3 regions of the Novosphingobium sp. FW305-C-111 genome follow, and region 2 is predicted to be linked to each of the others. Evidence: predicted binding sites of a transcription regulator. Region 2 holds the regulator's gene; each other region holds the start of a gene.
What was found. Region 2 encodes LexA, which represses DNA repair genes until DNA is damaged. Its sites were predicted from a motif close to GTTCCNCNCTTGTTCT; they were not measured.
Positions count from the first base shown of each region.

Region 1: a site for LexA is predicted at 2,398-2,413, ahead of uvrA (excinuclease ABC subunit UvrA). Genes of this name have one in related genera too.
Region 3: a site for LexA is predicted at 2,046-2,061, ahead of AC3WLD_RS06945 (PA0069 family radical SAM protein). Genes of this name have one in related genera too.

Region 1 covers NZ_JBYSYP010000012.1:15,495-20,232, reverse strand. Annotated here, with positions in the region: gene AC3WLD_RS13865 (hypothetical protein) at 1-548, opposite strand, end outside; gene AC3WLD_RS13860 (GtrA family protein) at 548-955, opposite strand; gene AC3WLD_RS13855 (glycosyltransferase family 2 protein) at 961-1,893, opposite strand; gene AC3WLD_RS13850 (hypothetical protein) at 2,022-2,309, opposite strand; gene uvrA (excinuclease ABC subunit UvrA) at 2,425-4,738, shown strand, end outside.
Region 2 covers NZ_JBYSYP010000005.1:211,218-215,955, reverse strand. Annotated here, with positions in the region: gene AC3WLD_RS08150 (ComEC/Rec2 family competence protein) at 1-1,414, shown strand, start outside; gene lexA (transcriptional repressor LexA) at 1,408-2,100, opposite strand; gene AC3WLD_RS08140 (molybdopterin molybdotransferase MoeA) at 2,174-3,385, opposite strand; gene moaC (cyclic pyranopterin monophosphate synthase MoaC) at 3,382-3,855, opposite strand; gene AC3WLD_RS08130 (serine hydrolase domain-containing protein) at 4,092-4,738, shown strand, end outside.
Region 3 covers NZ_JBYSYP010000004.1:246,511-251,248, forward strand. Annotated here, with positions in the region: gene AC3WLD_RS06935 (lytic transglycosylase domain-containing protein) at 1-1,336, shown strand, start outside; gene moaB (molybdenum cofactor biosynthesis protein B) at 1,326-1,853, shown strand; gene AC3WLD_RS06945 (PA0069 family radical SAM protein) at 2,066-3,145, shown strand; gene AC3WLD_RS06950 (DOPA 4,5-dioxygenase family protein) at 3,142-3,522, opposite strand; gene AC3WLD_RS06955 (DUF1330 domain-containing protein) at 3,519-3,926, opposite strand; gene AC3WLD_RS06960 (long-chain fatty acid--CoA ligase) at 3,928-4,738, opposite strand, start outside.

The DNA.
Region 1 (4,738 bases), on a different contig from region 2:
AGCCATTCTGCCGGGGCCGCCAGCAGGAGCAGGCCGACGATCGCGTAGCCGGCGAACACGTCGGGCATCACGAAGCCCGCGAAATAGGACAGCGTCGATCCGGCGGTCAGGACGGCGCACAGGCCGAGGAACGCTGCGCCCTTGCTCTGCCTCGGCAACGCGAGCCGCATCGCCAGCCACACCAGCCAGCTCCCCGCCAACGCCTGGAACACGACCGCCGGCCACAGTCCCAGCCACCCGACTAGGGGGGCGAGCACGACGGAGAAGTAGGGCGAGCGCCCGCCCACGTACGTCAGCGATTCATTTCGATCGGGCGCGGCAGGCACCGCAGCGGCGGCTGGGGCGGCACTTGCCTTCCCGGCGAATGAGTTTGCGTCCGCCCCGCCGAGGCCCGGGAACGTCACATGCGCCGCGCCCCAGATCGACTGGCCGGTCTCGAGGTAATGGGTCGTGTCATAGAACACGAACGGCGCCCGATTGACCAGCGCCGGCACCAGCAGGATCGCCGCACCGAGCAGGACCAGCGCCAGCGCGCGCAGCCGCGCCATTATCGGAACACCCACTGCCGGTTCAGCAGGAACACGATCACCGGGGTGACGAACACCGCCGGCGGGACCGGCGTCCAGGTGGCGAGGTCCAGCCGTTCGACCAGCAGCCACACCCAGAACGAGTTGAGCCCATAGCTGACCAGCGACACCGCGAAGAACTTGCCGCCCGTCCGCACCAGCCCGTGCCGCTCGCCATGCCCGCGGAAACTCCACCGCGAATGGACGACATAGCCGATGGCGACCGCGGCGAGATAGCCGATCGTCCACGCCAGGTTGGGGTTCATCCCCGCCGTGGTCGCCAGCACCCAATAGACCCCGACGTTGGCGACCGAGGCCAGCCCGCCCGTCGCCGCATAGCGAAGGAACTGGCTCGCGGTCTCGCGCCAGTCGCCCGTCGCGCCCCCCATCCCGCTCACTCCGCGCGCTTCTGCGCGGGGATCGAGAGGTACGCGAGCCGCCGCACCTCGCGCCGCCCGCGCACCACGGTGTCGAGGATCAGCCCGGTGAACAGGCACAGGAACGATACGATCACGAGTCCCGTCGAAAGGATCGCGGTGGGGAAGCGCGGGACCAGCCCCGTCTCGAGGTAAGTGAACATCAGGGGGATCGCGAGGATCACGGCAGCCAGGAAGCACAGCGCGCCGATCGTCCCGAAGAACGGGATCGGCTTCTCCACCCGGTAGAGCGTCGCCATCGTCCGCACGATCCGCAGCCCGTCGCGGTAGGTCGACAGCTTGGATGCCGAGCCATCGGGCCGCGCGCCATAGCGGGTCTCGATCTCCGCCACCGGCATCCGCAGTTCGAGCGCGTGAACCGAGATCTCAGTCTCGATCTCGAACCCGCCGGACAGCACCGGGAAGCTCTTGACGAAGCGCCGCGAGAACACCCGGTAGCCGCTGAGAATGTCCTTGAAGGCGCGACCGAACAGGCGGGCGAGGGTGCCGGTGAGGATGCGGTTGCCCCATTCATGGCCCGGGCGATAGGCTGCGGAAACCTCGTGCTGTCGCGCGCCCACGACCATGTCCAGCTCACCTTCGACCAGCGCCGCGATCATTGCCGGCGCGGCCGCGGCGTCATAGGTCGCGTCGCCATCGGCCATGACGTAGATGTCGGCCTCGACGTCCGCGAACATCCGGCGGACGACGTGGCCCTTGCCCTGCATCGTCTCTGTCCGCACCACCGCCCCCGCCGCGCGCGCGACCTCCGCCGTGCGATCGGAGCTGTTGTTGTCATACACATAGACGACCGCACCTGGGATCGCCGCGCGAAACCCCGCGACAGTCGCGCCGATAGCGACCTCCTCGTTATAGCAAGGCAGCAGCACCGCCACGCGTGCGTCCGACAAAACGACCCCCCGGGCATCGACTAACGACGGCTAACCTTCGCAGACGCAGCAATAATGGGGAAGGGCGAATGCGCCCATGGCAGATCCCAGATTGATCCAATGTGGAAGCGCCAAGGTGTCTATGGCTTTCAGTCGTTGGCTGGGCGGCTACCGGGCGGGATGGAATCGCAATCGAGGCCGACGATCTCAATGGCCTGCTCCACACGCTCTATCGCCAAGAGCAGCTCCCGGTGTTGAGCGGTGCGGGCAGTTGCGTTTGCCCTCATCTGGTTGATGAGCGCCTTTGAAGCTGCAGCAATGACGATCGACAAAAGCACAAGTCCGATAAAACTGTCCATCATCTGTGGCAGCTTCCCAAGCGGAAATGAGTTCTCCCGCTCCTTCTCTCCAACAATCAACCGCTTGCCAAGTTGCATCGCGGGGCATCGCTTCCCAAATGGTGGAAACTCCGGCGCGGGGCTTCTCCGGCGGCGGCGGCGGGGGGCTCTGCGCCCTTGCCTGAATCGAACAAATCTGGAACAAACCCGGCGCATGTCCCTTTCGACCATTTCCGTGCGCGGTGCGCGCGAGCATAACCTCAAGGGGATCGACGTCGATCTCCCGCGCGACAGCCTGATCGTCATCACCGGGCTGTCGGGCTCGGGGAAGAGCAGCCTCGCGTTCGACACGATCTATGCCGAAGGGCAGCGCCGCTATGTCGAGAGCCTCTCGGCCTATGCGCGCCAGTTCCTCGAGATGATGCAGAAGCCCGATGTCGAGCATATCGACGGGCTCAGCCCCGCGATCTCGATCGAGCAGAAGACCACCAGCCGCAACCCCCGCTCGACCGTGGCGACGGTGACCGAGGTCTATGACTACATGCGCCTGCTGTGGGCGCGGGTCGGCGTGCCCTATTCGCCCGCCACCGGCCTGCCGATCGCGGCGCAGACGGTCAGCCAGATGGTCGACCGGGTGATGGCCCTGCCCGAGGGTACACGCGCCTACCTGCTCGCCCCCGTGGTGCGCGGGCGCAAGGGGGAGTACCGCAAGGAACTGCTCGAGTGGCAGAAGGCCGGCTACACCCGCGTCCGCATCGACGGGGAGATGTTCGCGATCGAGGACGCCCCGGCGCTCGACAAGAAATACAAGCACGACATCGAGGTGGTGGTCGACCGCATCGCGGTGCGCGACGGTATCCAGACGCGGCTGGCGGACAGTTTCGAGCAGGCGCTCAAGCTGGCCGAGGGGCTGGCCTATGTCGACCTGGCGGATACGACGGTGGCGGAAGTCACCAGCCGCGCCCCCGCGAAGGCGGGGGCCTCGGGCGGTAGTGCACAGCCGATGGAGGTCCCCGCCTCCGCGGGGACTCAGGGCAGGAACCTCAAGGGCGCCGGCCTCCCGCCCAACCGCATCGTGTTCAGCGAAAAGTTCGCCTGCCCCGTCAGCGGCTTCACCATCGAGAGCCTCGAGCCGCGGCTGTTCTCGTTCAACGCGCCGATGGGCGCGTGCCCGGCCTGCGATGGCCTCGGCGAAAAGCTGCTGTTCGACGACCAGCTGGTCGTGCCCAACGAACACCTCTCGCTCAAGCAGGGCGCGATCGTGCCGTGGGCGAAGTCAAACCCGCCGAGCCCGTACTACATGCAGGTGCTGGCGAGCCTCGCCGCGGAGTTCGGGTTCAGCCTCGAAACCCCGTGGGCCGAGCTGCCGGGCGAGGTGCGGCTGGTGATCCTCCACGGCACCGGGGGCAAGCCGGTCCCGCTCACCTTCATCGACGGCAAGAAGAGCTACACGGTCAAGAAGGCGTTCGAGGGCGTCATCGGCAACCTCAACCGCCGCCTGCTGCAGACCGAGAGCGCGTGGATGCGCGAGGAGCTGGGCAAGTACCAGACCGCGCAGCCCTGCGAGACCTGCCACGGCGCGCGGCTGAAGCCCGAGGCGCTGAGCGTCAAGGTCGCCGGGGCGGACATCTCGTCCGTCACCCGCCGCTCGGTCGCCGCGGCGAAGGCGTGGTTCGACGAGCTGGAAGGCCAGCTCACCGACCAGCAGCGCCAGATCGCCAAGGCCATCCTCAAGGAGATCAACGAGCGGCTGGGCTTCCTCAACAACGTCGGGCTCGATTACCTCAACCTCGACCGCACCAGCGGCACCCTCTCCGGCGGGGAGAGCCAGCGCATCCGCCTCGCCAGCCAGATCGGCAGCGGGCTGTCGGGCGTGCTCTACGTGCTGGATGAACCCAGCATCGGCCTCCACCAGCGCGACAACGACCGGCTGCTGGAAACGTTGAAGCGACTGCGCGACCTCGGCAACACGGTCATCGTGGTCGAACATGACGAGGACGCGATCCGCACCGCGGACCACGTGGTCGATCTCGGCCCCGGCGCGGGCGTCCACGGCGGCGAGATCGTCGCGCAGGGCACCTTGCAGGACATCCTCGCCAGCCCGGACAGCCTCACCGGCCAGTACCTCACCGGCGCGCGCAGCATCGAGGTGCCGGCCAAGCGCCGCAAGGGCAACGGGCTCAAGCTTACGGTCGAGGGGGCGCGGGCCAACAACCTGCGCAACGTGACGGCGAGCATCCCGCTCGGCACCTTCACCTGTGTCACCGGGGTCTCCGGCTCGGGCAAGTCGAGCTTCACCATCGACACGCTCCACGCCGGCGCCGCGCGCACATTGAACGGCGCGCGGGTCATCGCCGGGCCGCACGACCGGATCACCGGCCTCGAACACTGCGACAAGGTGATCGAGATCGACCAGTCGCCGATCGGCCGCACCCCGCGCTCCAACCCGGCGACCTACACCGGCGCGTTCACCCTGATCCGCGACTGGTTCGCCGGCCTGCCGGAGAGCGAGGCGCGCGGCTACAAGG
Region 2 (4,738 bases):
CGATGCGGGGCTCACCCACCTGCTGTCGATCAGCGGGCTGCACGTGAGCGCGGTGGTGGCCGCCGGCTATGCGCTGGCGATCCGGCTGCTCGCACTGTGGCCATGGCTCGCGCTGCGGGTGCGGCTGCCGGTCGTCGCGGCAGCGGTCGGGGCCGGCGGCGGGATCGCCTACACGCTGCTGACCGGGGCGGAGGTGCCGACGATCCGCTCGTGCATCGGTGCGGTCCTGGTGCTGGGAGCACTGGCGCTGGGGCGCGATCCGCTATCGATGCGGATGGTCGCCATCGCCGCGCTGTTCGTCATGCTGCTGTGGCCCGAGGCGGTGCTGGGCCCGAGTTTCCAGATGAGTTTCTCCGCGGTCATCGCCATCGTCGCGCTGCATTCGGCCGAGCCGGTGCGGCGGTGGTTTGCCCGGCGCGAGGAGGGGTGGGTCATGGCAATCCTGCGCCACGGGGCGATGCTGCTGGTGACCGGCGTGGTGATCGAGCTGGCGCTGATGCCGATCGGGCTGTTCCATTTCCACCGCGCCGGGATCTACGGCGCTTTGGCCAACGTCGTTGCCATCCCGCTGACGACGTTCGTGTCGATGCCGCTGATCGGGCTGGCGCTGCTCCTCGACATCGCAGGACTGGGCGCGCCGGCGTGGTGGGCGGCGGGCAAGTCTCTCGAGTTGCTGCTGTGGCTCGCGCACGTCACCGCCGCGCAGCCCGGCGCGGTGGCGCTGCTGCCGGCGATGCCGGCCGGGCCGTTCCTGCTGTTCGTGGCCGGCGCGCTGTGGCTGGCGTTGTGGAGCGGGCGGGTGCGGCTGTGGGGGCTGCTGCCGGTGCTGGCGGGGGTTGCCGGAATGTCCCTTGTGCGGCCCGCCGATGTGCTGATCTCGGGCGACGGTCGCCATGTCGGCATCACGGGGGAAGGCGGAGAATTGCTCCTCCTGCGCGAGGGGCGGGGCGACTACGTCCGCGAAAGCCTGCTCGAGATTGCCGGGATGGACGGCGAGGTGCGCACGCTCGACGCATGGCCGGGCGCGACCTGCAACCGCGATTTCTGCTCGCTCGTCCTGACGCGCGAGGGGCGGCGCACGCGGCTGCTGATCGCGCGGGGCCGCGACATCGTCGAGGAGTATCCGCTTGCCGCCGCCTGCGAACGCGCCGACCTGGTCATCGCCGACCGCCGCCTGCCGTGGACCTGCCGCCCGCACTGGCTCAAGGCCGACCGGCGGATGCTGGCGACGAGCGGCGGGCTGGCGCTCGACCTTGCTGCCCGGCAGGTCACCAGTGTCGCCGACACGCAGGGGCACCACGGGTGGTATCGCTGGCCGGAGCCTCGGAACCGCTCGCGCCAGGCCGGCCCCCCTCCGTCAGCCGCCGATGCGGCTGCCACCTCCCCGGGCGGGGGAGGATCGGCGGATCAGTGATAGCGGCGCAGCAGCCCGGCGAGCTTGCCCTGCACCTGGACTTCGGCCGGCTTGTAATACTGCGGATCATAAGCGGCGTTGGCCGGGTCGAGCCGGATCATCCCGTTCTCGCGGCGCAGGTACTTGAGCGTGGCTTCCTCGCCGCGGACCAGCGCGACGACGATTTCCCCATCGCGCGCGGTCTCGGTCCGCCGAACGAGGGCATAGTCGCCGTCGAGAATTCCGGCTTCCATCATCGAGTCGCCCGATACCTCGAGCGCGTAGTGCTCGCCCGCGCCGAGCAGTGCGGCCGGGACCGGCAGGGTCGACTGGCCCTCAAGCGCCTCGATCGGCGCGCCTGCCGCAATGCGGCCGTGGAGCGGGAGCTCGATCACGTCGTTGGCGGCGGCGGGCTGCGCCGCGGGCTTCTTCAGCGGAGTCAGCGCGGAATTCGAGTTCGCGGCGGCCTTCACCGGAGTCTTCGCCTGCGCGCTCTCGGGCTGGCGGAGCACTTCCAGCGCACGGGCGCGGTTGGGCAGGCGGCGAATGAAACCGCGCTCTTCCAGAGCGGAAATCAGGCGGTGGACGCCGGACTTCGACTTGAGGTCGAGCGCCTCCTTCATCTCTTCGAACGACGGGGAGATGCCGGTTTCCTCCAGCTTGTTCTGGATGAAGGTGATCAGTTCGTGCTGCTTGCGCGTCAGCATCAGTCTCACTCCCGCGAGCGCCCGACCATCAGGCGAACGAATGCGGAACGAATAAGCAACCTGCGAGAACCCGTCAAGCAATTCCGCCATTTTCGAGCAAGTAGATGCTCACCGCTTCGCCGGCGGCGCGCTCGGGCGCGTGGGCTTGGCGCAGGATGAGGGCATTGGCGCGGGCCAGCGGGGTCAGCGCGCCCGAATCCTGGAGCGAGTCGGGCGTCACCCGCTCGCCGTCCCAGGTGCCGCGAAGAAACTCGGTGCGACTGCCGCCCTTTGCCATGTTTTGCGCCAGAACCGAGGAAATCGGCCGCGGGCAGGGTGCGTCCGAACCGAGCATCGCCCGTACCAGCGGCAGGAGGAACAACCACGCGGTGACGAACGCCGAGGCGGGATTGCCCGGCAGGCCGAGCACCAGCTGCCGCCCGCGCCGGGCCACCAGGAGCGGCTTGCCGGGCTTGATGGCGACCCGCCAGAACTCGAGGTCGGCTCCGAGCTCGGCGAGCGCCGGACGGATCAGGTCGTGGTCGCCGACCGAAGCGCCGCCGGTGGTGACAATCAGGTCCGCATCCGGCGCGGCGGAGAGCGCGGCGACCAGCGACTCGAGCCGGTCTGGAACCGGGCCGCTGCACGTCACCTGCGCGGGCAGGCCGCCGAGCATCGCGGCGATCATCGGGCCGTTGCTCGCCGGAAGCAGCGCCGGGTCGCGGCCCGCGCCGGGTGCGACCAGCTCGTCGCCGCTGTCGAACACCGCGATCCGCGCCTCGCGGCGGACCGGCAGGAGGTGGTGGCCCGCCGCGATGGCCAGCGCGAGCTGCGCGGGGCCGAGCTGGGTTCCCGCAGCGAGGACCGGCGATCCGGCGGCGAAGTCCATGGCCTGCGGGCGGATGTGCCTGCCCGGCGGGACGGGCGCTTCGCCGGTCAGCACCAGCGCATCGCCGTCGCGGCGGCAGTCTTCCTGGAGGAGGACGGCGTCCGCACCCTCCGGCACCACCGCGCCGGTCGAGATCCGCACCGCCTCGCCCGGACCCACCGTTCCGCTGAAGGTATGTCCCGCGGCGCTTTCGCCGATGACGTGCCACGGCCCGGGGAGGTCCGCGCCGCGCAGGGCGTAGCCGTCCATGGCCGAGACGGGGGCGGCGGGCTGGTCGCGGCGGGCGGGGAGGTCCTGGGCGAGCCAGAAGCCCGCGCATTCGGTGATGCGGCGGTGTTCGACGGGCAGCGCCGGGGCCATCGCCATCAGCTTCGCCTGGGCATCGGCAAAGGGGAGGGGCGGGGCCTTGCCGCTCACTCCGCCGCCTTCCAGTCGCCCGACTTGCCGCCGCGCTTTTCGATCAGCCGAACGCTTTCGATGACCATGCCTTTGTCGACCGCTTTGGCCATGTCGTAAATCGTCAGCAGCGCGACCGAGACCGCGGTCAGCGCCTCCATCTCCACCCCGGTGCGCCCGATGAGCGAAGCGGTCGCCCGGGCTTCCACGCCGTCATCAGTGAGGGTGAAAGCCACGCTCACCGCGTCGAGGGCGAGCGGGTGGCACAGCGGGATCAGCTCGCCGGTCTTCTTCGCCGCCATGATTCCGGCGATGCGGGCGGCGGCGAGGACGTCGCCCTTGGGCACCGTGCCGTCGCGGATCGCCGCGAGCGCCTCGGCCGACATGCGGATCCGCCCGGCCGCGATCGCCACCCGCGCGGTCTGCGCCTTGCCGCCGACGTCGACCATCCGGGCGTTGCCGTCCGAGTCGAGGTGAGTCAGCCCGGTCATGCGAAACCCGCGGATTTGCGTCGAAGTTGACGAAGTTGACAGTGTCCAGGGAGAAAACTCCGGGGCCTCCCCGAAGGACGCCGCAAGGTGCTGCCGGCAAGGTCTGAAGATCGCTCGAACATGGCCGTCACATGCCAGACGCATTGCGGGTAGGACAGCCCCAAACCGGCCGAAAAAGCGTGTCGACTTCGCCCGATGCGAACGGCAAGTTCGGCGCACGACAAAAGGGGGATGCCATGAAGAAGCGGAACATCGTGCTGAGCGCGCTTGGCGCGGTGCTGCTGGCGGGCGGGGGCTGGTTCGCCGCGCAGGACAAGGAGACCCGCGGCCTGCTGCTGGCCCTGCCGACCGACCGCGATGTGCTGTCCTGGTCGATCCCGCAGCGCGATGCGGCGTTCCGCGCGATGGATCGCCTGCCGGTGCTGGCCAAGGCGAACACCATCCAGCCCGCCGCGAACCCGCTGCCGCTGCCACCGGGCGAGCCGCTCGTCATCCCGGGGCTCGACGCGTACATGAAGACCCAGCGCACCGCCGGGATCGTCATCCTCCAGGACGGCAAGCTGCGGCTCGAGAGGTATGGCCTCGATTTCGACGCCAAGGGTCGCTGGACCAGCTTCTCGGTCGCCAAGTCGTTCACATCGACGCTGGTCGGCGCGGCGATCGCGGACGGCAAGATCAGGAGCCTCGACGACAAGGTCAGCCAGTACATCCCCGGGCTGCGCGGCTCGGCCTATGACGACGTTTCGGTCCGCCAGCTTCTGACCATGAGCAGCGGAGTGCGCTGGAACGAGGACTACGAGGACCCGAACGCCGACGTCGCGAAGTTCAACAATGCCGAACCCGAGCAGGGCATGGACGCGACGGTCAGCTATATGCGCAAACT
Region 3 (4,738 bases), on a different contig from region 2:
ATCCACGCCCAAGCGGATCCGTCCGCGTTCGGCCAGCGACGGCACGATGCCGGATTCGATCGCCAACGCGATCCAGGAGAAGATCAAGGTCGATGACCCCGCCGGGGCGCGGGTGCTGCTCGACGGGATCGACGCAACGCTCTCGACCGAGGCGCGCGCCGAGTGGCGGCAGAAGGTCGGCTGGGCGTTCTATATCGAGAACGACGACGCTTCGGCGCGTACCGTCTCGCTGTCGGCTGCGGAAGGCACCGGACCGTGGGTGGCCGAGGCGATGTGGACCGCCGGTCTCGCCAGCTGGCGCCTCGGCAACTGCGCCGATGCCGCCACATCCTTCGAACAGAGTGCCGCGGGCGCCCAGAACGAGGAACTGCGCGCCGCCGCCAATTACTGGGCGAGCCGCGCGTACCTCAAGTGCCGCCAGCCGGAGAAGGTTTCGGGCCTGCTCAAGGCCGCAGCCGGCAACCGCGACACGCTTTACGGGATGATGGCGGCCGAAGCGCTCGGCCTGCGCGAGGCGACGCCGCCCGCCCCGGCCGACTTCAGCAACGACGACTGGCAGATGCTCCGCTCGGTCCCGAACGTGCGCGTCGCCGTGCAGCTCGCCGAGATCGGCGAAGGCGGACTGGCCGACGAAGTCCTGCGCCACCAGGCGCGGATCGGCGATCCCTCGCAATACGCGCCGCTCTCGCGCCTCGCCCGCGATCTCGGCCTCCCTTCGACCCAGCTGTGGATGGCCTACAATGCCCCCGCGGGAGCACGGCCCGACGCGATGGCCCGCTTCCCCGCGCCGAAGTGGACCCCGGCCAACGGCTGGAAGGTCGATCCGGCGCTGCTGTTCGCGCACTCGCTTCAGGAATCGAACTTCCGCACGAGCGCGGTCAGCCCCGCCGGCGCGACCGGGCTGATGCAGGTCCGCCCCGGCACCGCGCGCGACATCGCCCGCTGGGACAGCTCGCTCGCCGGCCGCGACGGGCAGCTGACGCTTCCGGAAGTCAACATGGGCTTCGGCCAGTCCTACCTCGCCACCTTGCGCGACAGCGAAGCGACGCAGGGCCTGCTGCCCAAGGTGATGGCCGCCTACAACGCCGGGCCGCTCCCGGTGGCGCGCTGGAACACCGAGATCCGCGACCAGGGCGATCCGCTGCTGTGGATGGAATCGGTCCCCTATTGGGAAACGCGCGGCTACGTGAACATCGTGATGCGGAACTACTGGATGTACGAGCGCCAGGCCGGCGGCGAATCCGAAAGCCGGATGGGCCTCGTCCAGGGCATGTGGCCCAAGTTTCCCGGCCTGTCGGGCGCAGGCTCGGTGCGGATTACCCAGAATGGCCGTTGATCCCAGCCGCACGTTCAAGCCGATCAATATCGCCCTGCTCACCGTTTCCGACACCCGCGGCCCGGACGAGGACACCAGCGGCGACATTCTTGCCGAGCGGATCAAGGGCGCCGGCCATTCGCTGGCAGCGCGGGCGATCGAAAAGGACGACGCGCTGCGCATCGCCAGCCGGCTCAACAACTGGATCGACGACCGCAGCGTCGACGCGGTGATCATCACCGGCGGCACCGGGCTGACCGGCCGCGACGTGACCCCCGAGGCGCTCGACCGGGTGAAGACCCGCGACATTCCCGGCTTCGGCGAGCTGTTCCGCTGGATCAGCTACAAGACCATCGGCACCAGCACGATCCAGAGCCGCGCCTGCGCGGTGGTCGCGCGCGGGACCTACATCTTTGCCCTGCCCGGCTCGAACGGCGCGGTGAAAGACGGCTGGGACGGCATTCTCGCCGAGCAGCTCGACAGCCGCAACCGGCCCTGCAACTTCGTCGAGCTGATGCCGCGGCTGACCGAGACCTAATCCCAATACACAGGACGTCGTCACCCTGAACTGGTTTCAGGGTCCACTCGCGACCTCCCCCGACACCCGGTACTGCAAGCTCCCCCGTCGGTTTGCCTATTCGCGACTACTCCGGAGCGGGAAGACCCGGGACCCTGAAACAAGTTCAGGGTGACAAATTCTTTTGGACTTGCGCGCTTGCCCGACTCTGATGTTCTCTCTATGTTCTTCTCATGCCCCCGCGCGAGTCCATCCATGGCCGCGGCGCGCAATCGGCCGCCGTTCCCAGCCGCTTCGGCCTTGCCGCGCGCGAGGCCGATGGTGACTGGCTGGATGAGCGCGTGGGAATCGACGGCGAGGCCCCGCGCATCCGCACCACGGTGACCGAGGAACGGCCCAGGACCATCGTCACATTCAACCAGTCTCCCGATATCCCGTTCGACCGCTCGCTTAACGCCTACCGCGGCTGCGAGCATGGCTGCATCTACTGCTACGCCCGCCCCACCCATGCCTTCCACGACCTCTCGCCGGGGCTGGACTTCGAGACCAGGCTGTTCGCCAAACCCAACGCCGCGGAGATCCTGCGCCGGACCTTCGCCGCCAGGGGCTACAAGCCGGCGCCGCTGGCGATGGGCACCAACACCGATCCCTACCAGCCGATCGAGGGCCGCTACCGCATCACCCGCGCCGTGCTGGAAGTGTGCCTCGACGCGCGGCATCCGGTGACGATCACCACCAAGTCGGACCGCGTGCTGCGCGATCTCGACCTGCTGGCGGAGCTGGCAAAGGAGAACCTCGTCGCCGTCGGCATCTCGGTGACCAGCCTCGATCCGCGCCTGTCCGGCCTGCTCGAACCGCGCGCCGCCGCCCCGGCCAAGCGGCTGGCGGCGCTCGGCAAGCTGGTCGAGGCGGGTGTGCCGGCGCACGTTTCGGTCGCTCCGGTCGTGCCCTCGATCACCGACGAATTCATGGAAGGCATCCTCGAGCGCGCCGGGGCGCTCGGCGTGCGTTCGGCCAGCTGGATCATGCTGCGCCTACCGCACGAAGTCGCCCCGCTGTTCCGCGAGTGGCTTGACGTCCATTACCCCGACCGCGCCGGCAAGGTGATGGCCATCGTCCAGTCGGTCCGGGAGGGCCGCGACAACGACCCCTCTTTCTTCACGCGGATGAAACCGCAGGGCGTCTGGGCCGACCTCTTCCGCGCCCGCTTCCGCATCGCCTGCAAGCGTGCGGGGATCGATCAGGTGAAGCTCTCGCTCGACAGCACCCGCTTCCGCAGGCCCAGCGCCGATGGGCAGATGAGCCTGCTTTAGAAATCCCTCCTCCCAAACCTCGCCAGCCCCTGGTTCACGCCCGGCGGGTCCAACGCCGACAGGTCGAGCGGCAGCGGTTCGCCCAGCCATTCGCCGAGTACCGTGTGATCGGCGAGGTCATCGTTGGTCAGCGGGTGAATGAGCGCGCGGAGGCCGCTCCCGGCGATTACCGCCCGCACCGCTTCATGATCGCCTTCGCGGAAGTGGACCTCGAACTGCGCCTGCGGGTGCGGTCCGACCGGTTCGTCGCAGAGGCTGCCCGCGAACAGCACCGCGTCCATCGCCGCAAGCCGAGCGTGGAGCGATCGCGCTTCGTCGCGGGAGGCCCGCCGGTAATAGACATGGGCGTGCCACGGCGCGCCCGACGCGCCGCTCACGGGCCGAAGCGGATCAGGCGGCTGTCGGCGACTGCGGCGGTGCGGTGGGGAACGACGTCGCGGACGTATTCCTCGTTCTTGACCATCTTCATGAAGGCCGCGCTGTCGGGATAGCCCATCACGAAGATCTCGTCCCACTCGTCCTCGGGCCCGGTGACGACGCACTCCAGCGGCGGAGACCAGATCATCGCGGCACCGTCGTTCGCGACCACGCGCTGGAAGCCCTCCTTGTAGATGGCATAGGCCTCCCGGCCGGTCAGGCCCTTGCCGCGGTTGGGATGGCCTTCCGGGTATTCGGCAAGCTCACGCAGCTTGATCAGGTTGAGCATCTGGATCGGGCGATCGCGGGGCAGGTCCTTGAACCGCTGCCAGTTGTCGCGCGAGGGATCGATGTACGTGGTCATCTCAGGCCTCCGCCAGCTTGTAGTCCCTGAACCGGTCGCGCAGGTCCTTCTTGCTGATCTTGCCGGTGCCGGTGTGGGGAATGTCGTCGACGAATTCGACCGCGTCGGGCAGCCACCACTTGGCGACGTGTCCGGCAAGATATTCGCGCAGTTCCCCAGCCGTCACCTCCGCCCCTTCGCGCTTGATGACGACCAGGATCGGGCGCTCGTCCCACTTGGGGTGATAGATGCCGATGGCGGCGGCTTCCTGCACCGCCGGGTGGCCGACCGCGGCGTTCTCGAGCTCGACCGAGCTGATCCATTCGCCGCCTGACTTGATGACGTCCTTGGTTCGGTCGGTCAGCTGGAGCACGCCGTCGGGATGAATCAGCGCGACGTCGCCGGTGTCGAACCACTGGCCGGGCCCGACCGCGTCTTTCTCCGCCTTGAAGTAGCGCTTGACCACCCACGGACCGCGCACCTGCAGGGCGCCGGCGGTCTTGCCGTCGCGGGGCAGCACCTTCGAGGGATCATCGAGATCGACGCAGCGGATCTCCACGCCGAAGGGGACGCGGCCCTGCATCACCTTGGCCATGACCTGGTCGTCGAACGAGAGCTTGTCCCAATTCCACGGCTCGCACCCGGTGGTGCCGATCGGCGAGGTTTCGGTCATCCCCCAGGCGTGGACGATACGCACGCCATTGCGCATGAACCGCTCGATCATCGCCTTGGGCATGGCCGAGCCGCCGCAGACGATCTGCTTGAACGCCGGCATGTCCTGCCCGCTGGCGTCGAGGTGCTGGAGCACGCCGAGCCACACGGTCGGCACGCCG